4 regions of the Oceanobacillus sp. B139/18 genome follow, and region 2 is predicted to be linked to each of the others. Evidence: riboswitches for the same ligand, from Rfam matches in the RefSeq annotation. Region 2 holds a riboswitch; each other region holds the start of a gene.
What was found. A riboswitch is a leader RNA that binds a small molecule or an ion and turns the genes downstream of it on or off. The one in region 2 is predicted to bind S-adenosylmethionine.
Positions count from the first base shown of each region.

Region 1: it holds a riboswitch for S-adenosylmethionine, as region 2 does, so the genes downstream of both, ACZSMY_RS22730 (methionine ABC transporter ATP-binding protein) here and ACZSMY_RS15855 (iron-containing alcohol dehydrogenase family protein) in region 2, are expected to answer to the same signal.
Region 3: it holds a riboswitch for S-adenosylmethionine, as region 2 does, so the genes downstream of both, ACZSMY_RS07090 (5-methyltetrahydropteroyltriglutamate--homocysteine S-methyltransferase) here and ACZSMY_RS15855 (iron-containing alcohol dehydrogenase family protein) in region 2, are expected to answer to the same signal.
Region 4: it holds a riboswitch for S-adenosylmethionine, as region 2 does, so the genes downstream of both, ACZSMY_RS14600 (homocysteine S-methyltransferase family protein) here and ACZSMY_RS15855 (iron-containing alcohol dehydrogenase family protein) in region 2, are expected to answer to the same signal.

Region 1 covers NZ_JBVFXI010000016.1:3,979-11,905, forward strand. Annotated here, with positions in the region: gene brnQ (branched-chain amino acid transport system II carrier protein) at 1-86, opposite strand, end outside; gene ACZSMY_RS22725 (aminotransferase class I/II-fold pyridoxal phosphate-dependent enzyme) at 344-1,513, shown strand; SAM riboswitch class I at 1,575-1,670, shown strand; gene ACZSMY_RS22730 (methionine ABC transporter ATP-binding protein) at 1,813-2,832, shown strand; gene ACZSMY_RS22735 (methionine ABC transporter permease) at 2,828-3,496, shown strand; gene ACZSMY_RS22740 (alpha-hydroxy-acid oxidizing protein) at 3,511-4,656, shown strand; gene ACZSMY_RS22745 (2-keto-4-pentenoate hydratase) at 4,749-5,519, shown strand; gene ACZSMY_RS22750 (hypothetical protein) at 5,548-5,766, shown strand; gene ACZSMY_RS22755 (tyramine oxidase subunit B) at 5,923-7,047, opposite strand; gene ACZSMY_RS22760 (sodium/glutamate symporter) at 7,044-7,927, opposite strand, start outside.
Region 2 covers NZ_JBVFXI010000005.1:193,751-201,677, reverse strand. Annotated here, with positions in the region: gene ACZSMY_RS15865 (glutathione ABC transporter substrate-binding protein) at 1-1,394, opposite strand, end outside; gene ACZSMY_RS15860 (MetQ/NlpA family ABC transporter substrate-binding protein) at 1,452-2,267, opposite strand; gene ACZSMY_RS15855 (iron-containing alcohol dehydrogenase family protein) at 2,291-3,391, opposite strand; SAM riboswitch class I at 3,489-3,605, opposite strand; gene ACZSMY_RS15850 (hypothetical protein) at 3,858-4,073, shown strand; gene ACZSMY_RS15845 (YolD-like family protein) at 4,070-4,345, shown strand; gene ACZSMY_RS15840 (YibE/F family protein) at 4,422-5,204, opposite strand; gene ACZSMY_RS15835 (YibE/F family protein) at 5,201-6,313, opposite strand; gene ACZSMY_RS15830 (helix-turn-helix transcriptional regulator) at 7,492-7,692, shown strand; gene def (peptide deformylase) at 7,676-7,927, shown strand, end outside.
Region 3 covers NZ_JBVFXI010000001.1:1,459,791-1,467,717, forward strand. Annotated here, with positions in the region: gene ACZSMY_RS07065 (response regulator transcription factor) at 1-110, opposite strand, end outside; gene ACZSMY_RS07070 (cupin domain-containing protein) at 268-639, opposite strand; gene ACZSMY_RS07075 (GNAT family N-acetyltransferase) at 676-1,476, opposite strand; gene ACZSMY_RS07080 (quinone oxidoreductase family protein) at 1,581-2,555, opposite strand; gene ACZSMY_RS07085 (GNAT family N-acetyltransferase) at 2,572-3,045, opposite strand; gene ACZSMY_RS07090 (5-methyltetrahydropteroyltriglutamate--homocysteine S-methyltransferase) at 3,555-4,670, opposite strand; SAM riboswitch class I at 4,767-4,869, opposite strand; gene ACZSMY_RS07095 (hypothetical protein) at 4,984-5,457, opposite strand; gene ACZSMY_RS07100 (Fic family protein) at 5,745-6,086, opposite strand; gene ACZSMY_RS07105 (MDR family MFS transporter) at 6,409-7,812, opposite strand.
Region 4 covers NZ_JBVFXI010000004.1:401,707-409,633, forward strand. Annotated here, with positions in the region: gene ACZSMY_RS14585 (GNAT family N-acetyltransferase) at 1-88, shown strand, start outside; gene ACZSMY_RS14590 (YitT family protein) at 269-1,132, shown strand; gene ACZSMY_RS14595 (hypothetical protein) at 1,411-1,713, opposite strand; SAM riboswitch class I at 2,110-2,210, shown strand; gene ACZSMY_RS14600 (homocysteine S-methyltransferase family protein) at 2,328-3,380, shown strand; gene ACZSMY_RS14605 (cyclase family protein) at 3,407-4,156, shown strand; gene ACZSMY_RS14610 (5-methyltetrahydropteroyltriglutamate--homocysteine S-methyltransferase) at 4,192-5,298, shown strand; gene ACZSMY_RS14615 (histidine phosphatase family protein) at 5,487-6,077, shown strand; gene ACZSMY_RS14620 (hypothetical protein) at 6,140-6,463, shown strand; gene ACZSMY_RS14625 (acetoin reductase) at 6,537-7,310, opposite strand; gene ACZSMY_RS14630 (SDR family NAD(P)-dependent oxidoreductase) at 7,581-7,927, shown strand, end outside.

The sequences.
Region 1 (7,927 bases), on a different contig from region 2:
AAAATCAGGTTCCCCGCTCCAAAAAATAAAGCAAATAACATAAATGCAATTGCTAAATAATTTCCTATACGCAGTTTGGTATTCATTTTTATTCCTCCTACCTCCAAACCAAATAATTCTTGGAATTATCTAATTATTTAACATAATTTGACACGATTTCTATCTTACTACTTTCACATATGAAATGCAACGGAAAAAGGGATGAATAAGAGACACGGAAAAAATTCCCATCCTGCCTTGTTTTGCTGTTTTCTCATATTTTTTATAGACAATCGCACTGCAAACTTATACTATTAGATGTAATTATAAAATTCACAAACTAGTATAAAGAGGTCGATAGATGATGAAGTTATCCCGTCGTGTAGAAAAGCTTCCTGCTCAATTTTTTGCATCCCTTGCCGGCAAAGTCGCTGCAGCCCTGGAAGAAGGAAGAGATATTATCAATCTCGGACAAGGCAACCCGGATCAGCCGACACCGCCGCATATTATCCGTACACTTCAGGAAAGCGCCGAAAATCCGGCTGCCCATAAATATTCCCCTTTCCGCGGTACCGATGAATTAAAAGGGGCTGCAGCACAGTTTTATAAAAGAGAATATAATGTCGATTTAGATCCTGCTTCAGAAATTGCTATTTTGTTCGGAAGTAAAATTGGCTTGGTAGAACTCCCTTTAGCTGTTATGGATGAAGGCGAATTAATGCTCTTGCCAGACCCTGGATATCCAGATTATTTGTCCAGTGTTTCATTAGCAGACGTTACTTATGACACGTTTCCATTATTAGAGGAAAACAATTTTTTACCAGATTATGCTGCCCTGACGCCGGAACAAAAGAAACTTGCCAAGCTATTATATCTCAACTATCCAAACAACCCGACCGGAGGTGTCGCAACGAAAGAATTTTTTGAAGATACCGTTGCGTTAGCGAAGGAAAATGATATCGGTGTTGTTCATGATTTCGCTTATGGAGCCATCGGTTTCGACGGCTATCAGCCAATAAGCTTCCTACAGACAAAAGGAGCGAAAGATGTCGGCGTTGAGCTGTACACCCTTTCCAAAACCTATAATATGGCCGGCTGGCGAGTCGGTTTTGCTGCTGGCAACAAAGATATGATCGAAGCGATTAATATTCTGCAGGACCATTTATTTGTCAGTCTTTTCCCAGCTATTCAAAAGGCAGCTGCGGAAGCATTATTAGGGGACCAAAGCTGTGTCACCTCGCTTGTGGAACGCTATGAACAGCGCAGAGATGTTCTCATAGAAGAATGCAGACGTATCGGCTGGGAAGTCACTGCACCGAAAGGCTCTTTCTTTGCCTGGCTCCCTGTACCAGCGGCATTTACAAGTGAAACATTTGCTGATTATTTATTACAAGAGGCGGATGTAGCCGTTGCAGCCGGGAATGGTTTCGGAAAGAATGGAGAAGGTTATATACGCGTCGGATTACTCGTAGAAGAGGATCGTATTCGTGAAGCTATTCGACGTATTGAGAAACTGCAGCTGTTTCAAAAATAAATATTGACGAAACTTGTAAAATAAGATACTTTTAAAGAATACAATTCAATTGCTACCACACCTCTTATCCAGAGCAGCTGAGGGACTGGCCCGTTGAAGCTCGGCAACCTTAAAAAGGTGCTAATTCCAGCAAGACACCCGTCTTGAAAGATGAGAGCAGAAAATAAGATTACATTTTCGAGCCTCTCTTACCCTAGAGAGGCTCTTTTTTAGAAATTGTATCGATTCTGACAAGACAGCTGCAAACAATATTACCTATCAACTGCAGCATAATGATAGAAAGGCAGGAAAAACAGCAGATGATCAAATTAGAGAATGTCACAAAAGTTTTCCCCTCCAAAAAAGGAAAGGATGTTACTGCACTGGACGATGTGTCGATTTCTGTCAATAAAGGAGAAATCCATGGCGTAATCGGCTACAGCGGTGCAGGAAAAAGTACATTAATTCGCTGTGTCAATTTACTGGAGTCTCCTTCGAAAGGAAAGGTTTGGATTGATGGAACCGACTTAACGAAGCTGTCAAAAGAAAAGCTCCGGCAAACAAGACAAAAGGTCGGCATGATTTTTCAGCATTTTAATTTATTAAGGACTGCCAGTGTCTATGATAACATTGCGATTCCATTAAAATTACTCGGCGTACCGAAGGCAGAGGTTAAGGAAAGAGTCATGAAATACTTAGATATTGTCGATTTATCTGAGAAAAAAGATGCTTATCCTTCCCAGCTTTCCGGCGGTCAAAAGCAGCGTGTCGCTATTGCCAGGGCGCTGTCACAGGAGCCACAGGTCCTCCTGAGCGATGAGGCAACCAGCGCACTCGACCCAGAAACGACAAATTCCATTCTCGAACTATTATTAAAAATTAATGCAGAGCTTGGGATCACAATACTATTAATCACGCACGAAATGAACGTTATCCAAAAAATATGCGATTATGTCTATGTTATTGAAAACGGAAACCTCATTGAACAAGGTTCGACGATAGAACTATTTACAAAACCTAAACAGCCGACGACTAAAAAGTTCTTAAATACCATTTCACAACGAAAATTATCGGATCGTTTAATTGATGAATTGAATTTAGAAGGCAAAGTAATTCGTTTAACCTTCCTTGGTGAAAATACAGGTCAGCCGCTGTTGTCTAAGGTAACACAGCAATTTTATGTAGAGCCGAATATTCTGACTGCCAATATTATCGAATTAAAAAATGGCATTGTCGGCAACCTTGTCGTTCATTTGATTGGCAGTGAGCATCAAGTAGAACATTCTCTCTCCTTCTTAAAAGAACAAGGCGTAGAAGTAGAAGAATTGGGGGTGAATTAACATGCAGGCATTTATTGATCAATGGGGTTCAGAGTTTTATGATGCCATAATAGAAACTCTTCAAATGGTTTTAATCTCTTTGTTTTTCGCTGTTATTATCGGCGTTATTTTAGCTATTCTATTAGTTTTGACACGTCCGGGACAACCCTTGCAAAATAAGTTTGTTTATCAGTCTTTAAACCTGCTGATTAACGTCATCCGGTCCATTCCATTTATTATTCTTTTATTCTTTATGCTTCCTTTCACCAAATTGATTGTAGGTGTAACCATTGGTGTAAAAGGAGTTATTGTGCCGCTCGTTGTCAATGCAGCTCCTTATATCGCCAGACTGATTGAATCCTCCCTGTTAGAGGTCAACCAAGGTGTTATCGAAGCATATCGAGCGATGGGAGTAAAGACACATCAAATTATTTGGAATGTGATGCTGCGTGAAGCGAGACCAGCCATTGTTCTTGCATTAACCATCGCAACAATCAGCCTTATCGGGGCAACTGCTATGGCCGGATTAGTCGGCGCTGGAGGCCTGGGTGACTTAGCTTACCGATTTGGACACTTGCGTTATGAAACAGACGTCATGTACGTTACGGTTATTATGCTCGTTATTATCGTTCAAGGTCTTCAGTCTCTTGGAAACCGACTCGCCGAACGATTGAAAAAAGATTAATTGGAGGAAAAAATATGACAACCTCATCCAAGAAAAGCTCTTTCTTAGAGCATATAACCATACAAGATTCCTTTCCAATTGGCACTGCACAGCTTGAAGCTGCAGCAAAGCATGCCCTGCCGGCAGAAGTATTTGGCCACATCCGCTCTGGTGCCGGCGGGGAAGAAACGTTAAGAAAAAACAGAGAAGCCTTTGAGAAATATTCGATTATTCCCAGGTTTTTACGTAATGTCTCCGAAGTGGACACATCTATACGTATTTTAGGAAAAGAATATGCTTCCCCATTAATGGTCGCTCCGATAGGACATTTAAAAATGGTTCATGAAGAACCTGACTTTGCCATTGCAAATGTTGCGGCTTCGATGAATATTCCATACATTCAAAGCACTGTTACAGCAAGATCTATCGAAGAAGTCTCGGAAGCTGTTCCTCATGGACCAAAATGGTTTCAATTATACTGGTCCAATAATGATGCTATTTCCTACAGTATGGCAGAACGCGCAGAAAAAGCCGGATATGAAGCGATAGTGGTCACCGTGGATACTATGATTCTCGGGTGGCGTGAAGATGATATGAGGCATCAGTACTCCCCATTGAAAAAAGGGTATGGAAAAGCAAACTATGTCCAGGATCCTGCATTTCAAGAAGGCTTAAAGGATGGACAGGATGAAGTTGAATCAATTATTGAAAACCTTCATCACCCATCCCTTCATTGGGACAATATAACGGCATTACGTCAACGTACGAAGCTGCCAATTTTTCTAAAAGGCATCCTTCATCCTGAAGATGCAAAACAAGCAATAAAAGCCGGAATAGACGGGATTATTGTCTCCAATCATGGCGGCAGACAAATGGACGGAATCATACCAAGTCTGGAAGCATTACCAGCTATACGCGAAGCTGTTGGTCCAGATTTCCCCTTGCTGCTTGATAGCGGCATCCGCCGGGGAGCAGATGTCATCAAAGCCCTGGCGCTTGGCGCAGATGCGATTTTATTTGGGCGTCCGTATACCTACGCGCTTGCACTTCAGGGAGAAGCAGGCGTTCAGAAGATATTCGCTAACCTTGCGCAAGAAGTTGCTGTATCGATGGCATTATCTGGAGCTAAGACAATAGAAGAAGTAAAGCAGCTCACATTGAAAATTGCTGCTGATAACTAAGTATATATACAGAGCGGCCTCTTGACGGAGACGCTCTTTTCTTTCATCATAATCATATAATATTATGAAAAAGCTATAAGGAGATTTTAAGCATGAGCGTTATTCCCGAAATTTTAGCACATATCGAAACAGCTTACGAGGCGCATAAGCCCGTTTCATTTATTCGTGAAAACTATACAATCAGCGAAGACGAAGCATATCAAGTGCAGCATGCGTTTATTAACAAACGTGTTCAGGAGGGTGATTCGGTCGCGGGCTATAAAATCAGTATGACCAGCAAAGAAACACAGGCAATTGCTGATACACACGAGCCTGCCTACGGAACCATTCTGACATCACAAGTGTTACAGGGAGATGCTGAGTATGCCCTATCCCATTTATTCTCTCCCTTGATTGAACCTGAATTGATGTTTTTCATCAATGAAGATATCTCAAACAACGCAGATGTTCAGGAAATCATCGAAAAAACTTCTGTTGCTCCGGGAATTGAAATTCCAGATGCAAGATATATCAACTGGTTCCCGAATTTTTCATTAATGGATTTGCTATCTGACAATACAGCAACAGGCAGAATAGTTACAGGCAGCCCTGTTCCTTCTCCCAGCATAGAAAAGCTCGGTGCAATTGATCTCGATTTAAAATATAATGGAAAAACAACACATACCGGATGCTCTGATGCGGTATTAGATAATCCTGTCAATGCGGTTAAATGGCTTGTGGAGAAATTAGCCAGTCATAACTTGTCTTTGCAAAAAGGCATGGTGGTTTCTTCTGGAACATTTATTTCGCCATTTGAAGCAGAAGCAGGTGAATATCTTGCCAGCTACCGTGATATTGGCAGTGTGAAAATAACCTTGATTTAAGCGTGATATAGAGAATATGGGGTGACTTATGATAAATAGGAAAGAGAATATTATATCAGGGGTTTTATTTATTATTGCAGGGATTTTAATTACTTTTTTCTTAAATACAGCAACTATGATTATTGCACTTTTTTTAATTACTGTACCTGCAATTTACGATTGTTACAAGAAGCCGACACTTGCTAAAATACTTTTTTATATTATTGTATTTGGAGCCTTTTCTGTTTACCTTGTTTTCTATATTTAGAATAAGAAGTAACATCAGGCAGTGGATGGTGTTACTTCTTATTCAAGTCTTAAGTTAAAGATGGGATTGCTATTCATAATCAATCAGAATAGCAATCCATTATTTTTTCTATTATTCAATTTAGCTGCAGAATTCAATGAAAACAGGAAAACTAATTTATTTTGTTAAATAGGAGCTCTCCCATAACGGAAGCGCTGTTCCAATATTGTTCTTTAATGCATTTTGATATACTTTATATGCCCAGGCAACGTCTTCTGTAGGAAGACCTCCAGTCATACAAATAATAACTTCATCTTCTGTATTTCTTCCCGTCTTTTGACCTGAAATAATATCCCCGATATCATCAACCGTGCTGTCATCAAATTCACCGTTATGGATGAGCTCTAATAGTTGACCTGACATCGTCCAATCACGAATGCTGGCTATACCATCAGGATGTGATAATCCATCTTCCAGCCATTTTTTATGCATAGACCATAAATCTGAAACGATTCTTGATTGATTGTAAACTTCTTGAGATAAATCTGCTGCTCCTGTAAGAATGATAAGCGCCCCAGGCTTTATACTTTCCTTCTTTATTTCTGGCTTAATTTTCCCAGATGTAGCAACAGTTACTATATCGGATTGCTGAATACAGTGATCCAAATCATCGACTACTTCAACGAAAAGATTCAATTGCCTTTCCAATTTATCAGCAATTTGTTTTCCTTTTTCTAAATTAATATCAAAAAGGACAATCTTTTCAAGCGTACTAACGGAACTTGCTATTGCTTCGATACAAGACTGATTGATTGCACCGCCTCCAACAGCACCTAAAACTTTTGCGTCTTTCTTAGCAAGATGTTTTGATATAACTCCAGGCACTGCACCCGTTCGCATAGAACTGATTAAGTTCCCCGCCATGATTGCCAGCGGTGCTCCTGTTTCTTTATCATTAAGTGTAAAAGTATGAATGGAACGCGGCAGTTCTTTATCCATATTTTCAACATTAGAGCCATACCATTTATTACCTATTACATCGAATGCTCCTCCGAGATAGGAAATAAGTGACATAAACCTTCGATCTGGACCTGCTTTTGGTATATTTTCAAATGGCTCCTCTTTATTAAACCAAAGCATTAAACCATGATCATTTCTGTTTGGTCCTCCCAGCATATAATCGCCTTTCCCTATAAGATGAAACATTTCCTCAATGGTGCTGACACATTCTTTCATATCAAGAACACCAGCCTCAATTAATTCTTCTTCCTGTAAGTATAAAAATTCTACCTTCTCACTCACTTTGATCTCTCCTTTGAATTTAATATAATCCATTTTTTATAGTAGGATACTGTTAATATCACGAAACTAATAACTATCGTAATCACGACAAAGAGCCAATGATGCCCATTTAATATAAGCAGCGGTGAAAATGTAATAATTGCGATTTCCACTGGCGCTATTGGTATATACGCCAACCCAAATTCATCTAACGTATTGCTTTTTAATTTTGGGTCAACGATTCTTAATAATGCAATTGCTGTTGCAACAGCCCCCGTAATCCACCCGAATGTAAAAATTCCTTTTTCAAACCAATTTTCCCGGAAATAATACCTTGATAAAACTTTATAAAAAATATAGCTGAGAATGATGCCAAATATAATAAGAATGCTAAATGGCACAATATTATCAGCAACTACCGTCAAGTTGATAGATGCAATGCCAAATGCAACTAGAAAATCAGTTGCATTCCCCCCTATACTGCTCATGATTTTATGATCAACATAATCGTCTGCTTTAATCCATTCTAAAAAATATCTCAGTAATAGACCGACTAAAAAAGCAAGAGAAAATGCTGGAATGGATAAACTTGCATAGAGTGATTCGCCCAGTTGGCTTAGATAATACCCAATTGAAGTAGCAATCAAAACAAGAATCAGATGAAATGCAAAAGGATCAATTAAAATACTTGATACTGTATTTTCTCCTAGTGGATCTCGCTTATCTTTCGGTAATAAACCAGATTTCAATTCATTGGGAAGCTTATCAAAACTGCTAATATAATTTGTATTTCCTTTATTTGCATTAGATTTTATTAATAGCAACCCTATTCCAATCGCTAAGATAGCTCCTATGGTTGCTGAAGTCATTGCTAATGTAGTAGCTTCTTCCCATCCCTGAC
Region 2 (7,927 bases):
TCGTCGAGTTCTTCATCTTCTGTGAAGGTGCGATTTCCTGGTTCGCCTAAATTATCTGAATGGAATAAAGGATATAGCCCGTTGTCCGCATCACCGGTAACAGTGGTCCAGCCAAAGACAAACATATCATGTTCCCCGTTGGCAGTCTGTTCCAGCATTGTTCCCCATTCCACCGTTCTTACTTCCGCATTGATACCAATTTCCTTCAGCTGTGCTTGGATTGTTGTTGCTGTATCGATGCGCTGACGGTCATCATTTGTCCAAATCGTGGTAGAAAACCCATTTTCATAGCCTGCTTCAGCAAGTAACTCTTTGGCCTCTTCCAGATTATATTCGTGATCCTCTATATCTTCACTGTATCCGAATACACTTGGCGCAATCGGTGTGTGTGCGGGGATCCCGACATCGTCATAGATTCCGGAAAGAATTTCCTCTTTATTAATGGCTTTTGCAATTGCCTGACGGACACGTTCATCATCAAACGGTTCCTTGTCCATGTTAAAACCTAAATACGATAATGCCAGGCTGTCCTGAGACTGCACTGATAAATGATCGGAATTTTCAATTTGAGCTACATCTGACGGACTAAGGGAATTAGCGATTTGAGAAGCACCAGTCTCTAATTCTGCGACACGGGTCAGATCTTCTGTAACTACTTTGAAAGTTACGGAATCGAGCAGTGCCGGTTCGCCCCAATACTCTTCATTGTTAACTAAGCGTACCTGCTGCCCTGGCTTCCATTCTTCGTATTTGAAAGGGCCGGTGCCTTGCGGGTTTGCACTGATGACAGTACCTGCCTCTTCGCCATCTTCCATTGCGGCATAGTCTTCTTCAATCTGGTCTTTTGAAATCATCACACCGCCGGGATGAGCAAGGTGTGCCGGTAACGCTGCAAAAGGATATTCTGTTTTAAAATGAACCGTATAATCGTCAATAACTTCTACCTCGGAAATCATATTGTACATGATTGCCCGTGGAGAACCAACCTCTGGGTCAAGCGTACGGTCAATATTTGCCTTTACAACGTCCGCATTAAAATCAGAGCCGTCATGGAAGGTCACATCTTGACGAAGCTTGAATTCCCATGTCGTATCATCAATTTGTTCCCACTCCTCTGCCAGCAAAGGCTGATTTTCCATATTCTCGTCCTGGGTAACAAGCGTTTCAAAGATATTTCTTTGTACATCACTGGACGGAGTATCATTGGATGCTGCCGGGTCAAGCGATACAGCATCGGCTGGTGTGGTAATAATTAAATCGCCGCCCTGCGATCCTCCCTCTGTCGTATTGCTGTCAGAGGATGCATTGTCATCTGGTTCACTGGCACAGGCGGCAAGTACCAGGCTGAACAGAGCAATAAATGCAAGTACATATATCTTTTTCTGTATTCTCATGATGCTGTTTTCTCCTTTAAGTATCGTAGTCTGAGTATATTACCTGAAAATAAAGATTTACCAGCCTGGAACAACAGAGCCATCAAAGTTTTCTTCAATAAATTCTTTCACTTCGTCTGTATGGTAAATATCAATAAATTGCTGAACGACTTCATCATCTTGGTTTTCTGTACGAGCTGCAATCAAGTTAACGAATGTAGAATCCTGCTCGATAAAGAGCGAATCATCATTGGGTGAAAGCCCTGCTTCAATTGCAAAGTTTGAATTGATTGCTGCTGCATCAACTTCGCCAAGCTGTCTTGGAATTTGTGCAGAGTCTAATTCCAGTAATTCAAGGTCTTTCGGATTGTCAATTACATCATTTACGGTTGCATTTACACCCAAGCCTTCTTCTAATGTGATAAGACCAGCTTGTTCAAATAATAATAAAGCACGTCCGCTGTTTGTAGGGTCGCCAGGGAGCCCTAATGTTGCGCCATCAGGAAGGTCCTCCAGAGAATCAACCGATTCGGAATAAACTCCCATCGGGAAAGTAACGGTATCTGCTACCTTCACAATATCCAAGCCTCTTTCTTCCACCATGCTGTCCATAAAAGGCTCTGTCTGGAAGCTGCTGATGTCAATTTCACCTTCATCCAGTGAAACGTTTGGCATCACATAATCACTAAAAACAACTGTTTTAATTTCTAAATCGTCTTCTGCTGCAATTTCAGCTATTTTTTCAACAATTTCTTCATGTGGACCGGCTGTTACACCTACTGTCAATACGCCGTCTTCAAGTAAATCTGAACCGCTCTCTTCCTCATCTCCTCCGCAAGCAGCGAGGAAAACGAATAATAAAGCTGTAATAAGAAGTAAATATTTCTTTTTCATGATGATTTTCCTACTTTCTTTTTTTATTTAGTAACACTCTCAAGTTGTAAAAATGCGTCGATAACGGTATTTGCATTAATTTCTTCTTTCATCAAATGAATGGATTCTTCTTCCCGTGTCACTTTTTTCGCAATGGTTTCCAGCAGCTCCTGATCATCCGTATGTATGGAGAAGTCTGCTAATTTTGTCGGGAAGCCCCATGTATCATAGTAAGCTAATAGCTTCGTAAGCTCGTTTTTATCCTGTTCGATAGCAAGCTGAGCTAAAATGCCGTAGGATACAATTTCCCCGTGAAGTGAATCGGCAATCTGCGGGGCAGCAGTTAACCCATTATGAATGGAATGCGCACCTGCAATTCGTCCAGCTTTTCCGCCGAAGCCGCCAACCATACCGCCTGTTGCGATAATTGCTTCGATAACACGAATAAGAGCATCAGTGACTTGGTTACTCTCACAAGCTTGGATTGCTGCTTCACTGTCATCCAGCAAAATATCCTTGCAGGCACGAGCGGCGAATTGAGATATTTGCAGCCAGACTGGAAGCGTGCCTTCAGGGTAGAAGGCTTCAACTAGAGAGCGAGCTTCATAGAATTTGGCTAACGTATCGCCAATGCCTGCTTTTAAGTATTTTACAGGAGCTTCTGCAATAATTGCTGGTTCTACCACTACGAGTGTATTAGATTCAGGAAACTCAGTGTAATGAGAATGAGCACCATCTTCCTGATAAAAGACGCTTAATGGCGTCCAAGCTGCGCAGGTGGCGGCAATCGTTGGGATTAAGATACTTTTTATTTGCGCATTGGCAGCCGCTGCTTTGGCAATATCCAGAGCTGTTCCCCCGCCGATGCCGATGACAGCATCTATTTGCTGTTCTTCATAAATCGAGGCCAGTCTGTCAGTTCGTTCCACGGTGCAATGCCCATCTGCAGTATGTATATCTTTTTCCTCTATTTGATCCAGCAATGCAGAAGGAAGATATGGTTTTGCTTTTTCCCAAGCAGTACGCCCGGCAACTACAGCAATCCGCTTCACCCGCAAGTCATTCAGATTTTCTATCAGGTATTCCAGAGAACCTTCACCGATTTGATAATGGCTGGGCGATCCCTTTACAGTAACTGTTTGCATGGTAAGATAACCCCTTTTACATGTGTTTAAATGCTACATAAAAAACCTCTCTATTTTGTTCTAGAGAGGTTGAATAAGTTCATTTACGAAACGTCCTCTCTTATTTTCCAAAGCACATTATGCACTTTGCAGGATTTAGCACCTTTTTTAGAACGAGTTCTAGAAAGGTTGCCGGGCTTCATCGGGCCAGTCCCTCCGCCACTCTCAATAAGAGTTCTTATGTAACTGTGGATACATTTTAATATGAAATATGAGAAAAGTCAAATATAGCTTGATGCAAGGGAGCTGGCGGGCTAATTATGTTAATCAGCACCATTTTTGGTCCCAAAATCCAAATACTTGAACGGATTATCGCTCGTTTCTTTTAAAACACATTCATCCATTTATTTCATGTTTACTCTTTCTTATTTTTTGATATAATAAGAACAAATGTTCAGAACAAAAGTTCTTATTTGGAGGAATAAATATGATTGGATTACTTCATCATTCTCTGGATAAAAAGGAAAAAATCATGATCTATTATATCGACCGCCATAACAATGTAACGCAGCGTGTTATTCGCGTCGTAGGTATAGATGATAAAAGGATTCTTGCTTATTGTTACTATAAAAAACAGGTGCGCAGCTTTAAGATAGAAAATATTTTATCCATAGGGTGTGTAAAAAGGAGCGTCGGGGCTTGAATATTGGTGTACAGGAAGAAAGGAATACGAAAGAAAAAACAATGTTAAATGAGCGGCAACGGAAGCAGAATTGCTTTCAATTAATTATCGCACATAAAGATAATTTGCTTATTGAAGTGAAATGCTATCAGGATTGTCATGTTCATCATATAAAAGGATATATAGACAGCATTAACTATCAAGACGAGCACATAGCTATAGTTGATAAGCTGGGTCAAAAGGATTTTACAATCATTAAGTTTAATGATGTAATGGACGTTTTTATATTGTAGATAAAAACCCGAATGTATTCCAAGCGGAATCATTCGGGCTTATTTCTAAACATAAACAGCGTAAGGCTGCTTTTACCTATTTCTGCTCATCCAACGCGATGTCCTTTTTCTGCTTCTTCAAATAATATGCACTCATCAGAGAAGCAATCGGAATAACCAGAGCGATGCCAAGGCCCGAAATAAGGATTCCAAGCATTTCATCATTGAACACTTTGGCATTTATAATTTGGCCAAGAGAGTAATCTAAATCCTTAAACCAGATTAGCAGCCCCATATACCCTCCGAAAAAGGCGAAGAATAGCGTGTTTGTGCTTGTACCTAGAATATCACGGCCAATACGAATGCCGGCGAAGAATAGATTCTTTCTGGAAATTTCCGGATTCTGGTCGTGGATTTCACGCATCGGAGAGGTGATTGAAATGGCAGTATCTACAATCGCCCCAATCGTGCTCATAATAATCACAGCTGTAGCAATTTGAATGAAATTTAATCCAATATGCACATTGAAAGCTGTGATTTCTCCAGATTCTTCTTCCCCAAGTCCATAAATCATGGATTGTTCGGTTAAAATAATAATGAAAAAGATTAAAATAACCATTGTTGCAATCGTAGATAAGAAAGCAAGCATCGTTTTATTATTTACCCGGTTGATGAAGAACAAGCTGACAGCACTGATGAAACCACATGCAATAAGCGTAATAATAATTGGATTCCCGGACGGGTCATTCATGACGAATACAGCCATAAGCACAATGATAAAATTGATAAAGAGGGCAATAAAAGAGCGTACGCCCTTCATACCGCCGACCCAAGCCATTAATGCAAATAATATGATTGCCAGTAATACAAGTACATTCATAATTTCGCCTGCTTTCTCCGGATAAAGAAAATGGAAATATAGATGGCAATCGGAATGGTCAATACAATCCCAATTCCGCCGACTAAAGCACGTGTTAATTCAAGGGAAAGGTTCATTGATATGGTAAAGCCGAACGGTGCTGCATTTTTAAAATAGATTAACAGCATGGGAAGGGACCCGCTGACATAGGCAAAAAATAAAATATTGGTCATGGTGCCCATGATATCTTTCCCGACTTCGTAACCTGCTTTTTTTAATGTTTTTAAATCAATCCGGTTATTTTTCTCATACATTTCAAACATGGAAGCTGATAATGTAATGGCTACATCCATTACAGCTCCTAAGGAACCGATTAGTAACCCTGCCATAAAGATGGTTTCCGGGTTCCTGGTTAAAAAGGCCATTTCTTCATAGCGCAGTCCTTGTTCGCCAGTGAAATGCAGTGCTGCATAAGCAATCACCAATGAAATTACGGTCCCTATTAATGTAGCTAAAATAGCTGTATAGGTTTTTTCGTTAAATCCTGTCGCCATCAATAAGGAGAGAATGGTGAAAATAATAATACTGATTGCAGTAATAACAGAAAGACTGATGCTTGGATTCTGTATATAAATATCTAATGCAAATGACAAAATAGCTGCATTGACAAACAAACTCAGTGCGGATAGAGCACCTCTGGATTTTCCGACTGCTAATAAAATAATCAGGAATATCCATGCGACAAACACGAAATATTTGTCCCGTTTAATATCCCCTGTTGCTTCTCCGTCTTGAGCAAGAAAGATTTCATCGCCTGCAGATAACTCATAGTCCAATGCCAGGGACTGGACATATTCATTATCAAATTCAGTTATTTCTCCTTTATCTGAACCATTTTTTACTTCTCCAACGATATGCTGGGTGACTTTTTCATCTTGATTGCCATGCTCATCTGGCTGATCTTCTCTATTTATTTCTTGAACATCGGTAATGTGAACAATCGTTCTATCATATAAATCATAATTGTTATTGATAAATATCATCGATGCGATAAAACCGATTAGTAATAGACAGACGGTAATATATTCGGTCCTGGTCCGATTTTTTAACCATGCCTTCAATATAATCACTCCAAAAATAGGATTGTCCTATTCGTATTTCCGAAAACATATACTATGATAACACTTTTAATAAGAAGGAGATACATACAACATCACAAAATTTCGGGGAATAAAGGGAAGCTTCATTCCGCGGGGGCCTTTTCATTCCCTGCGAAATGTTAATTAAACCAACCGGGCCGTTATTGGCTGTTGGTTCTCCTGCTTAGAATTTTCAGTTTCTCTCTATGCTTGAAGCGGGCATCATACAAAAGACCTTCGATGGGGCGAGTAATCGCAGCAATGATGTCAGGTTAATGCGACCGCTGCGGCGGACCGTTTTGCTTTCCGACGTACAGGACGTACTAGTGCAGACGTTGCAACAGGACGTTGCGGCCTTAGTCTGCCTAGGGGCACGCTCTTCAGCTAACTTTTGCCAAGAAGAGCACTTGGCAAAAGTGGATCTTCAGATGGTGCTGATCCCTCAGGAGTCAAAACGGTCCGCCTCCGCTAGTAGGATATTCTATACGTGAAAAAACAACTCACCAAATAGATGTTTAATCAGATAGAACATCTTTTTCATGCTGTATGGTAAAATGTTCCGTCAAGATTACTTTCTGAGCATAAATGCTATTCCCTGTATTTCATATTCATGCTGTCATGATTGGGTTGTTCAGACGAAAGTTGCTATTTCCTTCAGCTCATTAAAATCTTATTTCTTTCATTCGCTGTAGAATCCTATCAGAGCGCAGGCCAACCACGCAGACTCCTATGGGAACAGGGCGAGCTGAAGATCCACTTGAAAAGCGGTTTTCTTTTCAAGTTAGCTGAAGCCGTCCCCATGGAAAGCGAAGTGGTTGGCCGGAGCGGAGCTATGCACCATCATCAATTCCAAAAAGGCCGGATATTTCACCAAAATGCAAGCATGGTAATGAAGAACATGTTCATCTTGGAATAGCAAGAAATATTTGCTTATTCTTAGGTGCGAAAGTTGAGTATTTAAGAAAATTCATTAACCTGACAACATTGGTAATCGCAGTCCCAGTCCCAATCAGTTACATTGCAATAAAACAAAAAGTCACCCATAACCTTCTTATTTTAGTATGTACCAAAAGGGAGTGCGTATTTCAACCTGTCCAACTTTTTGGACATTTATAGGAATTCCATGCTACAATTTTGTCAAATACTTTTGACAAAAAGGAGCTTAGTTGGTGAAGAATAAGATTAAAACATTACGGAAGCAATCGAATATGACACAAGAAAAACTGTCTAAGCTTTGCGGTGTTTCCAGGCAAACCATTAACTGTGTGGAAAATGATAAATACGATCCGACGTTAGAACTGGCATTTAAAATATCCAGAGCGCTTGATAAAAATGTAGAAGAGGTGTTTATGTATGACAAAATTTCATAAAGACTACCGTGTAACGATGAAAGATATTAAAAAAGAGGGGGATTCTATTTTGAGAAAACAGTTAGACCCTGTATCTCTCCCTGTTTCGGAGGAAACGAAAACAGAGCTGGAATGCATGATGACGTATTTGAAAAACAGTCAGGATCCTGAGATAGCAAAGAAATATCAGCTGAGGCCGGGAGCAGGGCTTTCAGCAAATCAAGTTGGCATCAATAAAAGCATGTTTGTCATACGA
Region 3 (7,927 bases), on a different contig from region 2:
CCTGAATAAGCAGAAACTGGCGCCATCCCCATTTTTGTTAAAATTACCTGCTGCAGTTTGCTGATTTCCTGATCATCTTCAATAATTAAAATTCGTTTCTCTTCATTCACGTTTACCACTCACTTTTGTATGATTGCTATTACTTTATTATAATAATCACTCTTTTGTCGTTTGAAAAGTGCACCTGTCTAAATCTTCACCAAAACAAATAAAGGAGTGCATAGGAAATTTAAAATGCATACTCCTTTATATAGAAAAAATAATCAATTAATAACCTGTTACAGCATTCTTTAATATAGGCATGTTTTCTGTGTTTAAATGCTTCCCCTCCACACATAAAACAGTCATCTGAGAATCTGTTCCTGCAGCATGAAGCGCTCCTTTTTCCCAAAATGCTGCTTTACCGGCAGTCAGAGGGATTTTGTTCTCCTCCTCGCCGCAGACCCAGCCTTCTCCAGATACAATCATGAAAAGCTGATCCGCCTGTGCTTCGTGGAAAGGAATGTTATCCTCTATTCTTAAATACATATAACTCATTCTTATATCATCGGCATCAAATAAAAGACGATGCGCAGTAAATTTCGTTGTCTCTGAATCCATCGATACACCGGATTCTTGCTCAAACGAAATAATCTTCAAATGAACCAGCCCCCTATTCTGATTAAATCGCAAAACCTATTCCGCTTCATAACGAATCATCGTCCACATCCCAATATCTTTAAAGCCCATTCGTTTATAAATGCTTCCAGCCGCAGGGTTATCATAAAAAAGACAAAGCGACTTCCCCTCTGCTAATAATGCAGTGCATAATTTCTCCATACACTTCGTTGCATAGCCTTGACGCTCATACCCTGGGCGCGTACAAACAGCAACGATCATGGCAGAATGGGAATTTTCAGCGGTCGTCGATGCAGATGCAACCATCGTCCCTTCCTCATCACGAATAAAATAGGTGCGTCCTGTCTTATTTTTCTCTGCATGCTCCCTCGATTCAACAGTTATATTACTTGCTGCAAATTCCGGAATAGACTCCAGCATTTTGATGTTCTCTTCATAATCAACAGGCTGCAAATATTCTACCTGCTCAGCTTGTTCTAAAGTCGTTGTGTAGCTTAATTCTTCACAAGCTGCATAATACATTTCTCTATGTACACGAATGACTTTATCCATGTGTTTAAGCAAAGGGGTGACAGCCAGTTTCAGACCACTCACATTGCACCGCTGTTTATAGTCGTTAGTCCTCTCCGCAAACCCTTTTACATCATACTCCCCTTCACTGTAAATAATGAAATTCTCACGATAGCGCAGGAGAACAGCGATTAAATCTTCCTGTTTCCATTCTCCCCAGACATCTTGAATATCTGAGTCATAGCCAAACGCTTCAATGTCTCCAATAATAAACAAATTTTCTGCAGCCTTAGGCTCAACTAACTCCATTACTTTTGCATGATCCTCTTTTGTCAGTTTTCGTATCATCCTGCTTCCTCCAATAGACGTCAATAGTAGCTTCTACATGATTAAAATCTTACATTCTTCCAGTTAAGACATTATTTCTTCTCTTACTCCTCATCGCATTCCCATCAATCAGAAACATGAATCAATATCTTCCCAGTACTCTTCCTGCTGCTGATAAAATCATGTGCTTCCGCTATTTTTTCAAGAGGAAACACTGTACCGACTTTTATTTCTAATTTTCCGTTCACTATTAATTCAAGGACATTTTGAGATACGGCTTCCAATGTCTCCGGCCTTTCTTTTCTTGTCGTACCTAAGCTGAACCCCAGTACAGACCGGCAGCTCGCGTGCACTTCCTTTGTATTAAAATTTCCAATACTGCCTGATGAATTCCCAAAATGAACCAGCTTGCCAAAATGCGATAAAACCTTCATACTTCTTTCGGTTATCTCTCCAGCCTGCGAATCAAAAATAACGTCTACACCTTTACGATCTGTTGTTTCTTTTATTTTTTCATCAAAATCTGTATATGTATAAACATCATCCGCTCCTAATTCAAACGGCACGCTGCTTTTTTCAAGGCTGCTGACCGTACCAATAATTCGTTTGGCTCCGAGCAATTTGGCCATCTGAATAATCGTTGAACCGACTCCACCGGCCGACGAATGGACTAAAACCGTATCATCTGGAGTTATTTGTGCTAAATCATATGTTAATTTATAAGATAAAAAGCCGACAGTCGGGCATGCTGCAGCCATTTTAAAATCTAATTCATCTGGAATTTTAAAAGTAAGTAACTCCGAGGCCAGGACATATTCCGCATAGGCGCCCCCTTTTGGAAAGCATATAACCCGGTCACCAGGCTTGACGCTTTCTACAGATGCTCCAACCTTCTCGACTACTCCAGCGGCATCTAATCCTAAAATCATCGGGAAATTTGCCTTCGCTTTGTTGCCGGTTCTATTCTTAATATCAGCATAATTCACGCTGGTATAAATCACTTTAATTAAAATTTCATCGGTTTGAGGTTCCGACTTTGGTATTTCTTTGAATTGCAGCACATCTGATCCGCCAAATTCATTCATTATAACCGCTTTCATCTTATTTCCTCCCTTTTTATGTCAGCTCTTTCTTAAACAGAACGCGATCATTGCCAAACCCATCATAATTTGCTTTTACTGCTGCACCATCTACTGTTTTGTCTCCTCGCTCCAACACAAAGCCCATTTTTTGATGAAACGCAATCGACGTTTTATTCACGGGAGAAGTGATGGAGCGGATGATTTTCCGATCAGACATTTTAACTTTGGTGAAAAATTTCTCATAAAGTGTTTTTCCAATGTCTTTCTTTCTGTAATCCGGGTGTACACCTACAAAATGGATATATGCTTCATCTGACTGATCCTGTGATAAAAATCCAATTAAAAAACCTACCATCTCGTCATCTTCTTCTGCGATAAAACTGGTATTCTTAAAATGTTGAAAAAATAATTTAGGCAGCATCCCTGCCATATCACGCCCGCCCCACCAGTCGTTTATCTGCGGAATCAGGACATCATAATCCGAACTTTGCAAACTGCGAATTTCCATTCTACATTCTCCCTTTTATTTGAAACGATGTACTATCATTCGTATAAATTCTTTTATTTCCCATGATCAAACAGCTGAATATCCTTATTGTTATTACTAATATATCAAAAAATTATAATGATTTCTTTCTTTGTTTGAATTTTTTTAGAATTTATATTTAATTTTTCGCGCCCGCATGTTAACCTTAATTTAAATTAGGTTGACAAAGAGAGGAGCGTTTTTTTGTTCAAATCGTTTAAAAATCAATTCATCCTTTCGTCAGTTGTTTCATTATTATTCATCATAAACACTTACTTACTTTTTAATTTTACTTATCGAATCAGTGACATAATGGCAAATTTATTTTTGTTCATCACCTTAGCTTCCGTTTTCAATACTGGTTTATTAACTCAAAAGTATTTTCATTCAAAACAATCTTCTCTAAATGACTCATAGTACGTATTCAAAAAGTTCGGCAAAAAGGAGATTTGGAAAGCCCACCTCTCCAAATCTCCTTTTTCTCATATCCCTTATTTCCACACATCTTCAGCAATTCGCACAACATGCCGGATTTTTTCCCATTGCTGTTTCTCACTCAATAAATTCCCTTCCTCTGTGGAAGCAAACCCGCATTGAGGACTCAGGCAAAGCTGATTCAACGGTACATAGCCCGCCGCTTCTGTAATTCTTGCTTTAACAGCCTCCGGATCTTCCAGCTCGCTGAACTTAGACGTGATAAGACCCAGCACAATGAATAAATCATCACGGTTCACATGGCGTAAAGGTTCAAATCCGCCCGAGCGGTCATCATCAAACTCCAGGAAAAGACCATCCACCTGTAAACCGCCAAAAATCGTTTCTGACACCGCCTCGTAACCGCCGCTTGACATATAGGTAGATTGGAAATTCCCCCGGCAAATATGCATTGTTACCAGCATATCATCCGGTCTGTTCGCAATCGATTCATTGATTGCTCTCGCACATAATTCAGCTGTTTTCTCTGGATTTCTTCCTTTTTCAAGCAACGAATTTCTGCCCTTCTCTGAGAAAAAGGTTGCCCAGGACGTATCATCCAACTGTAAGTAGCGGCAGCCTTCATCGTATAATGCCTGAATCACCCCTTGATAAGCAGCAACCAGGTCATCAATAATGGCTTCATCATTTTCATAAATTCCTTCTTCAAAATCCGCCCGGAAAAAGAGCATGTTCGGACTCGGAATCGCAAATTTTGCAACCGCATCCCCGGCAATACCATGCAGGAATTTATAATGCTCAATCATATAATGATTACTAAAACCAATTTTACCGGTTACCTTAATGCCTCGTTTTTTCGTTTCCACACCAGTGAATTGCAAGCCTTGCTCCGCGGTATAGCCTTCCACGCCATCGAAGCCTTCCAGAAAATCAAAATGCCACCAGGCACGGCGAAACTCCCCATCTGTCACCGATTGAAGACCTGCTTTTTTCTGCTGTTCTACCAGTTTGATAATTTCCTCATCTTCCAATTGACGCAATTGTTCTGCACTGATTTCTCCTTTTGCCCTCTGGGCACGCGCTTCTTTTAAACGCTTGGGACGAAGAAAACTCCCTACATGATCTGCTCTGAATGGAGCCCGTGTATTTTTTGTCTCTGCTGATATCGCCATCGAATACCCCTTCCTCTTTGTCTCCTATATTCATTCTATATTCCATTAAAAAAAACCCCTTCCGAAAATAGAAGAGGTTCGATATGATAAAATCTCTTCTTATCTTCAAGCAAAAATGCTTCTGGAATTAGCACAGTACAAATCAACGTCTGCTGCTAAGGCTTCAGCGGGCCAGTCCCTCCACCTTTCTCGATAAGAATATATGGAATTATACGAATAATTACAGTTTACTTTACATGGAAGCAATGAATTCGTCAAGGAGAATCCCAAAATATAGGAATCTTTCTGCGATCGATTTTAAATCAAAATTGCGTTACCTTTTTTTATCGGAAAAAATTTTATAATCTTCACTGATCACAAAAGCAGAAAAATACAAGCAAAAAAATAAAATAGCTGCTCCTTCCCATGATACACTAACCCTCGTAAATAGGGGCTCAATACATATTTTATAAAAACTAACACTAAGCAACCATTGAACGACATAACTCCAAAGCATTACTTTCTTTGTCTGTTTCATTTTCGCTGCTTTAAGGATTAGCATATATAACAAATCAAACAGCATCCCCACCACGTAAGACAGAAAAAGCAATCCTCCGAAGTAAAGAAAATTAATAAAAATACTATCAAAAAAATGTATTTCGATAAGATTCCAGCCTGCTAAAATATTAGATAAACCATATGTTATTAAAATAGGAATGGCTACAATAACTGCGATACTACCCATTACTAGACCAACAGTAAGCAAATTGGCAACAAGGGTAGAAAAATCCATTTTTTTATTATTCAAAATTCATTGAATCCTCCTTGTCTATACCTATATTATAAGGGACTATTACATCCTAATGAATATATATTCTTTTAACTCACTGTACTACAATATCAACTGAAGATTTCCCTAAATTTTCATGTTTCTGAAACGACAGTAACAACTTTTTTATCGCTCAGTTAGTTTAGAGCCATTCGCTCCCCAAATTTTGAGCTGTAGTTTTCGTAGCAAATTCATCTTCTTTTTGATTTAATTCCATCCTATCACATCCTATGTGCCGATAAACTTCTACTAAATGAAGGTTCTATTTATAAATCTTTTAAAAAAGCTAAATAATTTTCTAACGTTTTCACCTCTCGCTCGGCTATAAACAATAGAAAGGGTTCATAATCCCCTTCTGTTCCAGAAATATCTAAAGCCTCGTAATACTTGAATCTATCGTCCTTTTCAATTGTAATTGGAGGAAATCCAGACTTCATCAATTCAAAATTCATAAGTAATCTAGAGGTTATTCCATTTCCGTTAGAAAAAGGATGAATATTTACAAATTTTGCATGCAGCAGACAAGCTTTTCCTAAAGGGGGAGTCTTGAAAGCGTATTTTACTTTCTTAGAATCCCTTATACTCTGGAGTGCAAGCCTTTCGCGAATGCCTTAGTTGGGACTGCGATTACTCGCCCCATCAAAAACGTTGCACTTATACTTTATTCCTTGAATTCTTTATGCTTTCTTAAAGTGTAAAAAATAACGAGTTCTCTGATCTTTAAATTTCTTCCATTATATTTTATTCGTCCCAAATGATGCTAACCACCATTATACCATATACCAAGTCCGATCAACTTTCTTAGAATTCTATGAAGGAAACTATAAATGTAAATACTCTCTTCAATACTCCATCAAAAAAAGTACCAGACATCTAACAATAATCAATTGTTACAATGCCTGGTACTTTATTTAGCTTGATATTAGAGCCTTAGCTGACACGATTTCCCGGTTTTATCTCTTCTTTTAATTTAAAAGAAAGAATAAATCCAACGATAGCAATAATTGCTGCTACGATAAAGGAAACATTCACACCATGAATAATACCATTGATATCCTCACCTGGTATAGCTGCAGTGGACATGATTGTTACAAGCACTGCTGTACCAACCGAGCCAGCTACTTGGCGGAATGTATTATTCATTGCTGTCCCGTGCGGAATCAATTCGTTAGGCAGCTGGTTCAATGCCATGGTTGTCATAGGCATCATTACCATGGCAATCGAAATCATGCGAATGGCATTCATGGTTGCCAGATAGTTGAAGCTTGTATCCGCAGATAAATTCGTGAATGCAAAAGTTGTCAAGGCTAGCAGTAACAAGCCGCCCCGAGCAAGCCATTTTCCTCCGAATCTATCAAAAAGATAACCGGTAATCGGGTTGGAGAATCCCATTATAATCGCACCGGGCAACAAGACAAGCCCAGATTCAAGCGCCGAGAAGCCAACCATATTCTGCATGTATAACGGCAAAATAACATTTGTCCCAATCATCGCAGCGAAGACCAGCATTCCAAGCGCCGTTGCTAACGTGAATGTGCTGTGTTTGAATACCCGGAATTCAAGAAGCGGTTCTTTCAAGTTCAACTGTCTGGTAATAAACCAATAGAGAGAAATGCTGCCGATAACAATCGTAAGAATGACCTGAAGACTGAGCCACCCTGCGTCGCCGGCGACACTGAAACCGTATAGAATTGCACCGAAGCCGACTGTAGAAAGGATGACCGATAAAATATCCAATTTCGGTTTCTTCAGCTCTGTTACGTTTTTCAATAAGAAGTAAGCCGCTATCATATCTAAAATAGCAATCGGCAGTACAACATAGAATACACTGCGCCATGGGAACTGATCCACGAGCCAGCCTGAGAGACTCGGGCCAATCGCCGGCGCGAATGCAATAACTAGTCCAAACAGTCCCATTGCTGTACCTCTTCTATGAACAGGAAAGGTCAGGAATAATATCGTCTGCATCAGCGGCATCATAATGCCGGCCCCTGAAGCCTGCAAAATCCGCCCAACCAATAACAATGAAAAGTTTGGTGAAATTGCTGCAATAAACGTGCCGATAGTGAACAATCCCATTGCAGTCATAAATAATTTACGTGTTGTGAATTTATCAATTAAAAAAGCCGTAACTGGAATCATTATCCCATTTACGAGCATAAAAACCGACTGTAGCCATTGCGCTGTACTCTCACTTAAATTCAAATCTTTCATGATGGGTGGAAGTGCAGTCCCTAGCAGCGTCTGGTTCAATATGGTGACAAAAGCACCGGATAATAATACCGCGAAAAGCGGAATATATTTTTTAATTTCAAATGTATTTTCGCTTTCCATTTTATACCAACTTCCTTACAAAATATTTACTTTTTAATCAACAATAGAACATAATATCATATTTGAAAGAGAACAACAAATCATTCCGCTTATTTTGTAACATTTTTATTCAGTT
Region 4 (7,927 bases), on a different contig from region 2:
AGGCTTGCAGCGTCAGGATGCACATCGGTTTTATCAAAAAAGAATGGGGTATTCGAAGGTGAGTTATGTTTTTAAAAAAGAGCTTTAATGATAGAGCATGTCCTTATCACGTTATACATTTTTCACCTGCAAAATAGTTGAGTTTGAAATCGAGAAGCGTATAATAAATAATATTAAAAAAAGTACAGGTTATTCCATGTGAAATGTGGGAACCTAAACACATTGGAATTTAGGGTAACAAAATGTATGACGAAGAAAGGAACATTGGATGAAGAAAGCACAATCGAAAAAAACAAGAAAGGCAATGCTTTTTTCAAGAGGATTGATTATTATCATCGGCGGGTTCATTACTGCGTATGGACTAGAAGCTGTATTGATACCTAATAATGTTTCTGATGGCGGTGTAACCGGGTTAAGTATTGTCGGTTCGCAGTGGACCGGATTGCCATTAGGAATCCTGATTGCTATTTTAAACATTCCCTTTATTTACTTAGGATATAAACAAATCGGCAAGAGTTTTGCAATCTTCTCTATCCTCGGTATTGCTTCTTTGGCTATAAGCACCAGCCTGATGCATCATATTCCAACTATTATTGAAATCGAAGGAGATACCCTGCTTGTCACTGTTGTCGGCGGGATCATTATTGGATTTGGCATGGGACTGGCACTACGTAATGGAGGAGCGTTGGATGGGATTGATATGCTTGCTGTATTATTATCCCGAAAGCTGCCTTTTGGAACGAGTGACTTAATATTATTTCTGAATTTATTTGTATTTATCGTAGTGTCCACGGTGTTTGGATTAAGAGGGGCCCTGATGTCCGGTATTGCTTATTACATAGCTTCCAAGGTCATTCATATTATTGAAGAAGGATTAAGCAGTACAAAAGCAGTTTATATCATTACCGAGCATGCAGATGAGATGATGAAAGAAATTGGCGACCGGCTGGGACGTGCCTGTACATTACAGCATGTAGAAGGCGGCTACTCCAAAAAGGAATTTAAACAAATTAAATGTGTGATTACACGACTGGAAGAAAGTAAAATGAAAGAAACGATTCAAGATATCGATGCCACTTCATTTGTAACTGTCTATGATGTGTCAGAAGTACGCGGCGGTAATTTTAAATAAAGCATCGACTTCTCTTAAATCAAAAAAGGCAGCCAATGAATCCATTTCATTGGCTGCCTTTTGATTAGTATAGGGTGAAAAAGCTTATTGTACGAAGGGGTACACGATAGCTTATGATTTTGCTCTGAATATATCCGCAACTGCATGAAATACCTCAACACCTTGATAAGTGAAAACGGACAATGCAGTCAGTGAAAAGAACCCAATAACAATTAATCTGAAAATCATCATAGTTTTTGCCTCCTCTTTTAATTTTTAATTTTTTTATTAAAAGAGGCTTAAACCACGAAATTGGATTGATAGAAAACAGGTGTCAGCAGCTGTTTCGTACGGTTGACCCGCACAATCGTAGTGAATAAACAGAGACTGCCTAATAAGAATAAGGTAATGACTAAACCTGGACTTGCTATAAATGATTTATCTTGCTGGTCATTTCCGCCAACGCCTAAATCAGGTGATGATTGGGAATCAATCAGCATTTCATGATCGGTGAGAACGTAGCTGTGATGTACACCTGGGAATAATTGTGTCATTGGCAAAAGGATAATCATTAAAGCAATCATCAAATATCTATTCAACATCTACGCCCCCTTCCGTATGATAAATATATTTTTTGATTCGATTTCTTAAAGCGAAAGAATTAATTATACCAATAATGAAGAATAAATTCAATATAATGTCTACATGTTTTAGAATTAATTTGTATTATATGCTTATTTTTCGGGTGTGTCTATACTTTTTGAACATTTTATGAATTTTTCTCCATGAAATTAACATTCCTTTTTTTTTTACGGAATTTAAACATCTGCTTAGAGATATAAAGCCGTGCGTGTTTGGAACTTCTCTCTATGATATGAGATATTTACAAGATTCATTCAAACCGATTCAAAAACCGCTGAAATATTTTTAAAATTTCTTATTGACATGGAATTCAAATAGATATATAGTTATCTACAACAAATAAATAGCAATACATTTTCTTATCCAGAGAGGTGGAGGGACTGGCCCTTCGAAGCCTCGGCAACAGACTTATAAAAGAACTGTGCCAATTCCAGTAGCGTTAGCTAGCAGATAAGAAGAGACATTGATATCGTACTCAAAACCTCTTCTTTCTGAAAGAAGAGGTTTTTTCGTGTCTATATCGACTTATCCGCAGCGAACCAAATAATTAAAAGCTTACAGGAGGAATGGAACGATGGCGAAAAGAAGTTTGGAAGAGCGATTAAAGCAAGGAACAGTTATTGCAGGGGAAGGATATTTATTTGAATTGGAGCGCAGAGGGTATTTGCAGGCGGGCTCCTTTGTACCCGAAGTAGCGCTGGATAACCCGGAAACGCTAAAGGCAGTTTATCGTGATTACATGAAAGCAGGTTCCGATGTAGTGCTTGCCTTTACATACAACGCACACCGAGAAAAAATGCGCATTATCGGTAAAGAGGACTTATTAGAGCCTCTAAATAGAAATGCTATTAAATTAGCGAAGGAAGTAGCAAAGGAACATCCGACAGAGGAAGCTCTGTTTGCAGGAAATATATCGAACACCAATATTTTTAATCCGGAAGATCAGGAATCCAAGGATAAAGTCAGAGCGATGTTTAATGAAATGGTTTCATGGTGTAAGGATGAGGATGTTGACTATATTAACGGAGAAACTTTTTATTACCATGAAGAAGCATTGATTGCTTTAGAGGAAATTAAAAAATATGATTTACCGGCAGTTATTACCTTGGGATTAATGGGTGAAAACATTTTACGTGATGGTTACACAGTGGAAGAGTCATGTAAGATTTTAGAGGATAACGGCGCCTTGGTTGTTGGGATGAACTGTTTCCGGGGGCCGGACACGATGCAGCCGTATTTAGAAAAGATTCGTGACAAAGTAGACGGGTATGTTGGAGCACTGCCGATTCCATACCGGACAACAGAAGAGAATCCAACCTTCTTTAACTTGCCGGATGGAGGGTGCAGCTGTCATTTACCAACGGAAACAACCTTCCCGACTTCTCTGGATCCGCTATATCATAACCGCTATGAGCTGGCAGAATGGGCGAAACAAGCACATAGCATCGGCGTGAATTATATCGGTTTATGCTGTGGAGCTTCACCGGCAATGCTGCGTGCGGTTGCGGAAGCTGTCGGCATCGAAACAATTAATTCAATTTATTCTCCAGATATGCATAAACACTTTTTATTTGGTGAAGATGAAACATTGCAGGATCATATCACAGATTACAAAACAAAAGCGTAAAACAATATATTGGGAGGCGGCTTATCATGACAGTTACCAAAGAAAATGAAATCTTACACGCGTTAGAAACACTAAAATCAAAAACATGGGTAGATTTAACACATACATTCGGTCCTAATTCGCCGCATTTTGCCGCATTTAAAGATGCCGAGTTTGAAACATTATATACGCATGATGACGGGTTTTTCGCACAGCAGTTCAGTGTTTCCGGACAATATGGCACACATATTGATGCACCTATTCATTTTGTTCGTGATCAGCGCTATTTAGAGGAGCTGGATTTAAAAGAAGTTGTCCTCCCAATCGTTGTGATTGATAAATCAGAAGCGGCCGGAGAAAACCATGATTATATTTTAACGGTGGAGGACATTTTAGCTTTTGAAGAGGTGCATGGAAAGGTTGAAGCGGGTACATTTGTCGCGTTACGGACAGATTGGAGCAAGCGCTGGCCGGATAAAGGTGCATTTGAGAATAAGGATGAGAATGGAGACAGTCATTTACCCGGATGGGGGCTCGATGCTCTGAAGTTCTTATTTGAAGAAAGACAGATTAAAGCAGTGGGTCATGAAACGTTTGACACGGATGCGGCTGTGGATGCCAGAAAAAATGGTTCATTGATCGGCGAGTATTATGTATTAGAGCAGGATACTTTTCAAGTAGAGCTGCTGACGAATCTGGATCAATTGCCGGCAAAAGGAGCTGTGATTTTCAATATTAGTCCCAAGCCTGAAAAAGCAAGCGGTTTTCCAGTTCGATCGTTTGCCATTTTGCCATAATAAATACTATCTACCAAAAAGGGAGAAGGAATAACATGACAAAAACAGCAGTGAAAGCACCATTTCGTGCAGACCATGTCGGAAGTTTATTGCGGCCGGAACGGATTCATCAAGCTAGAAAGAACTTTCAAGAAGGAGCTATTTCCAAAGCGGATCTTCATCAGATTGAAACAGAAGAAATCAAACGTATCGTAGATAAGCAGATTGAAGTCGGCTTAAGCGCTGTTACGGACGGGGAATTCAGACGCCGCTTTTGGCATACGGATTTTCAAGAGCATCTAAACGGTGTGGAAGGATATGTGCCGGATACAGGATTTCAATTTGTTGGAGAAGAAACAGAACGCTATAATGTGCGTGTCACAGGAAAGGTTTCCTTTAATCCGGATCACCCGCATGTTAAGGAGTTTGTGGAATTCAAAGAAATCGTCGGAGACCGTGCGATTGCCAAACAAACGATTCCAAGTCCGAATCAATTATTTGGGAAAGGAATTGTAAATCCCGAGGTTTATCCAAGTATTGCAGAATATGCAGAGGATGTCATCCAAACCTATCGTGATGCAATCAAAGCTTTTTATGATGCGGGATGCCGCTACCTTCAGCTGGATGATGTGTATATTGCGGGGTTAAATGTAGAGAATTTCCCGACAACGGAAGATGGAAAGGACCGTCAGTATTTTATTGACTTGGCACTGTATGTACTAAACAGCGTGTTGGAAGACAAACCAGAAGATTTGATGATTACCACGCATCTTTGTCGTGGAAATTATCGTTCGAAATGGGCATTTGAAGGAAGCTATGCAAAAATAGCCCCTACTTTATTTGCCAAAGAAAAAGTAGATGGTTTCTTCTTGGAATATGATGATGACCGCTCTGGCGGTTTTGAACCGCTGGATTACATTCCAAATGGCGGACCGCGTGTAGTATTGGGTGTATTTACTTCAAAACATGGGGAATTAGAAGATAAAGCAAATATTAAAGCAAGAATTGAAGAAGCGTCGCAGTATGTTCCAAAAGATCAGCTATGCATCAGCCCGCAATGCGGCTTTGCATCGACCCATCATGGGAATCTGTTAACAGAGGAAGAGCAATGGAACAAGCTGAAATATATCGTGGATACGGCTAAAGAAATATGGGGAGAATAAAAAACACGTTTATAAAGAAAAATGCGTTATCACATTGTATGGAAAATAAATAAACAACCAAACAGGCTGAGGGAGATTGGAACCCTTGAGCCTGTTTTTTCATGCCAACCAAGCACAACTTAATAGATATAAAGATAGAAATAGTGCTAGAATAGGGGTAACTGGAAAAATAGTTCGAAAGTGGGGAAATGACTTTGACAGAGATTTGTATGATACGCCACGGAGAAACAAATTGGAATAAAGAAAAAAGAATTCAAGGCAAGACAGATATCCCTTTAAATGAAACGGGAAAATCGCAAGCGGGAGTTTGCTGCGCGGCTGCAATGCAATTTGAACCGACTGTATTAATTACCAGTCCCTTAGCTCGTGCAAAGGTAACAGCAGAAATTATTAATCAGAAACTGCAGCTGCCGCTTCATGAAATGAGGGCTTTTGTAGAGCGGTCTTATGGAGATGCGGAGGGGATGACGATAGAGGATAGAAATCGTTATTTCCCTGATCGTGAGGCTATCCCGAATGTGGAGACGTTTGAAGATTTAAAGCAGAGAGGGATAAAAGGATTAGAGGAAGTGTGCGTGAGATATCCGGACGAACGTGTTCTTATCGTTTCCCATGGCGCATTAATCAATAGTCTGTTGTCTGTGATTTCAAAAGGAGAGCTGGGTACAGGGGTTACCTTTCTCCAAAATACATCGATTACAAAATTTACTTGTGAAAAAGGGGAATGGCGTGTGGTTGATTATAATAATACAGACCATCTTACGCCTGTAAATGAGTAATCATTGCGATAAAAAACGTATCAATTTAAAATAGAGAGATGTTCAAAAAAGGGGGGATATGGATGAAAATGAATTTTGTGAAGGTAGAGGTGCTGATTGCAGAGGAATATATCAGCAGTTTGCGGGAGCAGCTTCATGAACATGGGTTTCTGCACTACGGCAATCAGGATAACGTACTTTCTTATACAAAATACAATCACTATTCCCGTCCTTTGGAGTTAGCTTCTTTGGAAATGGCTTTGCCGATAGAAAGCGAATTTTTTCAAACTCTCTATAAGGCGGAGTTTCGTTGTATGATTCACCAGATTGAAAAGGTAAAGAAAATCATCCATGATATCCACCCGAGTGATTATCCTGTTATGTATTTTATTCCTATCCTTGAGTAGTTAAAAGCAGCCATATCTAGATCAGATACGGCTGCTTTTTATATACATTTAATGCTTTCAATGCTGACCTCTATTATCTATACACAATTCCGCCATCTGTGATAATAGCTTGTCCGGTAATATAGTCGGAATCATCTGAAGCTAAGAAGGATACAAGGTTAGCGACATCCTCCGGCTCTTGAGAACGACCTAAGGAGATGCCGTCAACAAATTGCTTATAAGCGTCTCCACGTTCCATATTGTCATAGTATTTCACCATTTCTTCATCGATACGATCCCACATTGCTGTACCTGCAACACCTGGGCAGTATGCATTGACACGAATGTTATATGGTGCAAGCTCTTTTGAAGCGGAATGCGTGAAAGAACGGACCGCGTGTTTAGTTGCAGAGTAAGTACCCAGCATTTCATAGGATTCATGCCCGGCGATACTGCATGCATTAATGACTTTCCCTTTTGTATCCTGTTTAATAAATTGATCCGCAGCAGCCTGTGTACCAAATACTGTACCATTTACGTTTACTGAAAATGTTTTATTCAGCTGATTTTCGTCAATTTCAAGGAATGGAGAAACAACATCAACTCCAGCATTGTTCACAAAAACATCCAGCTGTCCAAAAGCATCTACAGCTTCTTTGACAAGATTAAATTGGTCCTCTCGTTTAGACACATCTCCGACAACGGCAATGGAATCTACACCGGCATCTTTAAATTCTTTTAATGTACTGTCCAGCATCTCTTTATTAATATCATGCAGAACGATTTTGAAACCATCTTCACCAAGACGTTTTGCGATACCTTTTCCTAAACCGCCTGCAGAACCTGTAATAATTGCCACTTTTGACATAGAAAAGACCTCCAAATAAATTTACTTTAAATAATTAGATGTAGTTTTTTGCATCTAGTTATACTATTCCTCTTTTAAGGAGTTTAAAACATGCATAATTAGAAAAAGTTTTTGGGAAATCTTTAGAAAGATGTTTCCTTTTAAGAGGTAATTTTTCAGTGATTATTTATACACCTAAAATGTAACGATAAATTGAAGTTTAAAAGCTGCAAACTTTGAAATAATAAAACAAAAGCGTATGCTTAAGGTAGAAAGAAGGAGGAAGTAAGTATGACAACATTAGCAGGTAAAGTTGCAATTGTAACTGGAGGCGCTTCAGGAATTGGCTATGCGATGGTACAGAACTTGCTGGAAGCTGGGGCAAAAGTAGGTGTAGCGGATTTAAATGAAGAAAAGCTGAAAGAGCTGGAACAGCAGCATAAAGGGGAGCTGCTTGGTGTCGTCACCAATGTAACCAAAGAAGAGGATATTAAAAACCTTGTTAACAAGACGGTAGAAGCATTTGGCGGATTGGATATAGCTTTTAATGTAGCTGGTGCATCGAAATCAGGAGCAATTATTGATCAGCCGGAGGAGGATTGGAATTTCACTGTTGACTTGTGTTTAAAAGGTGTCTT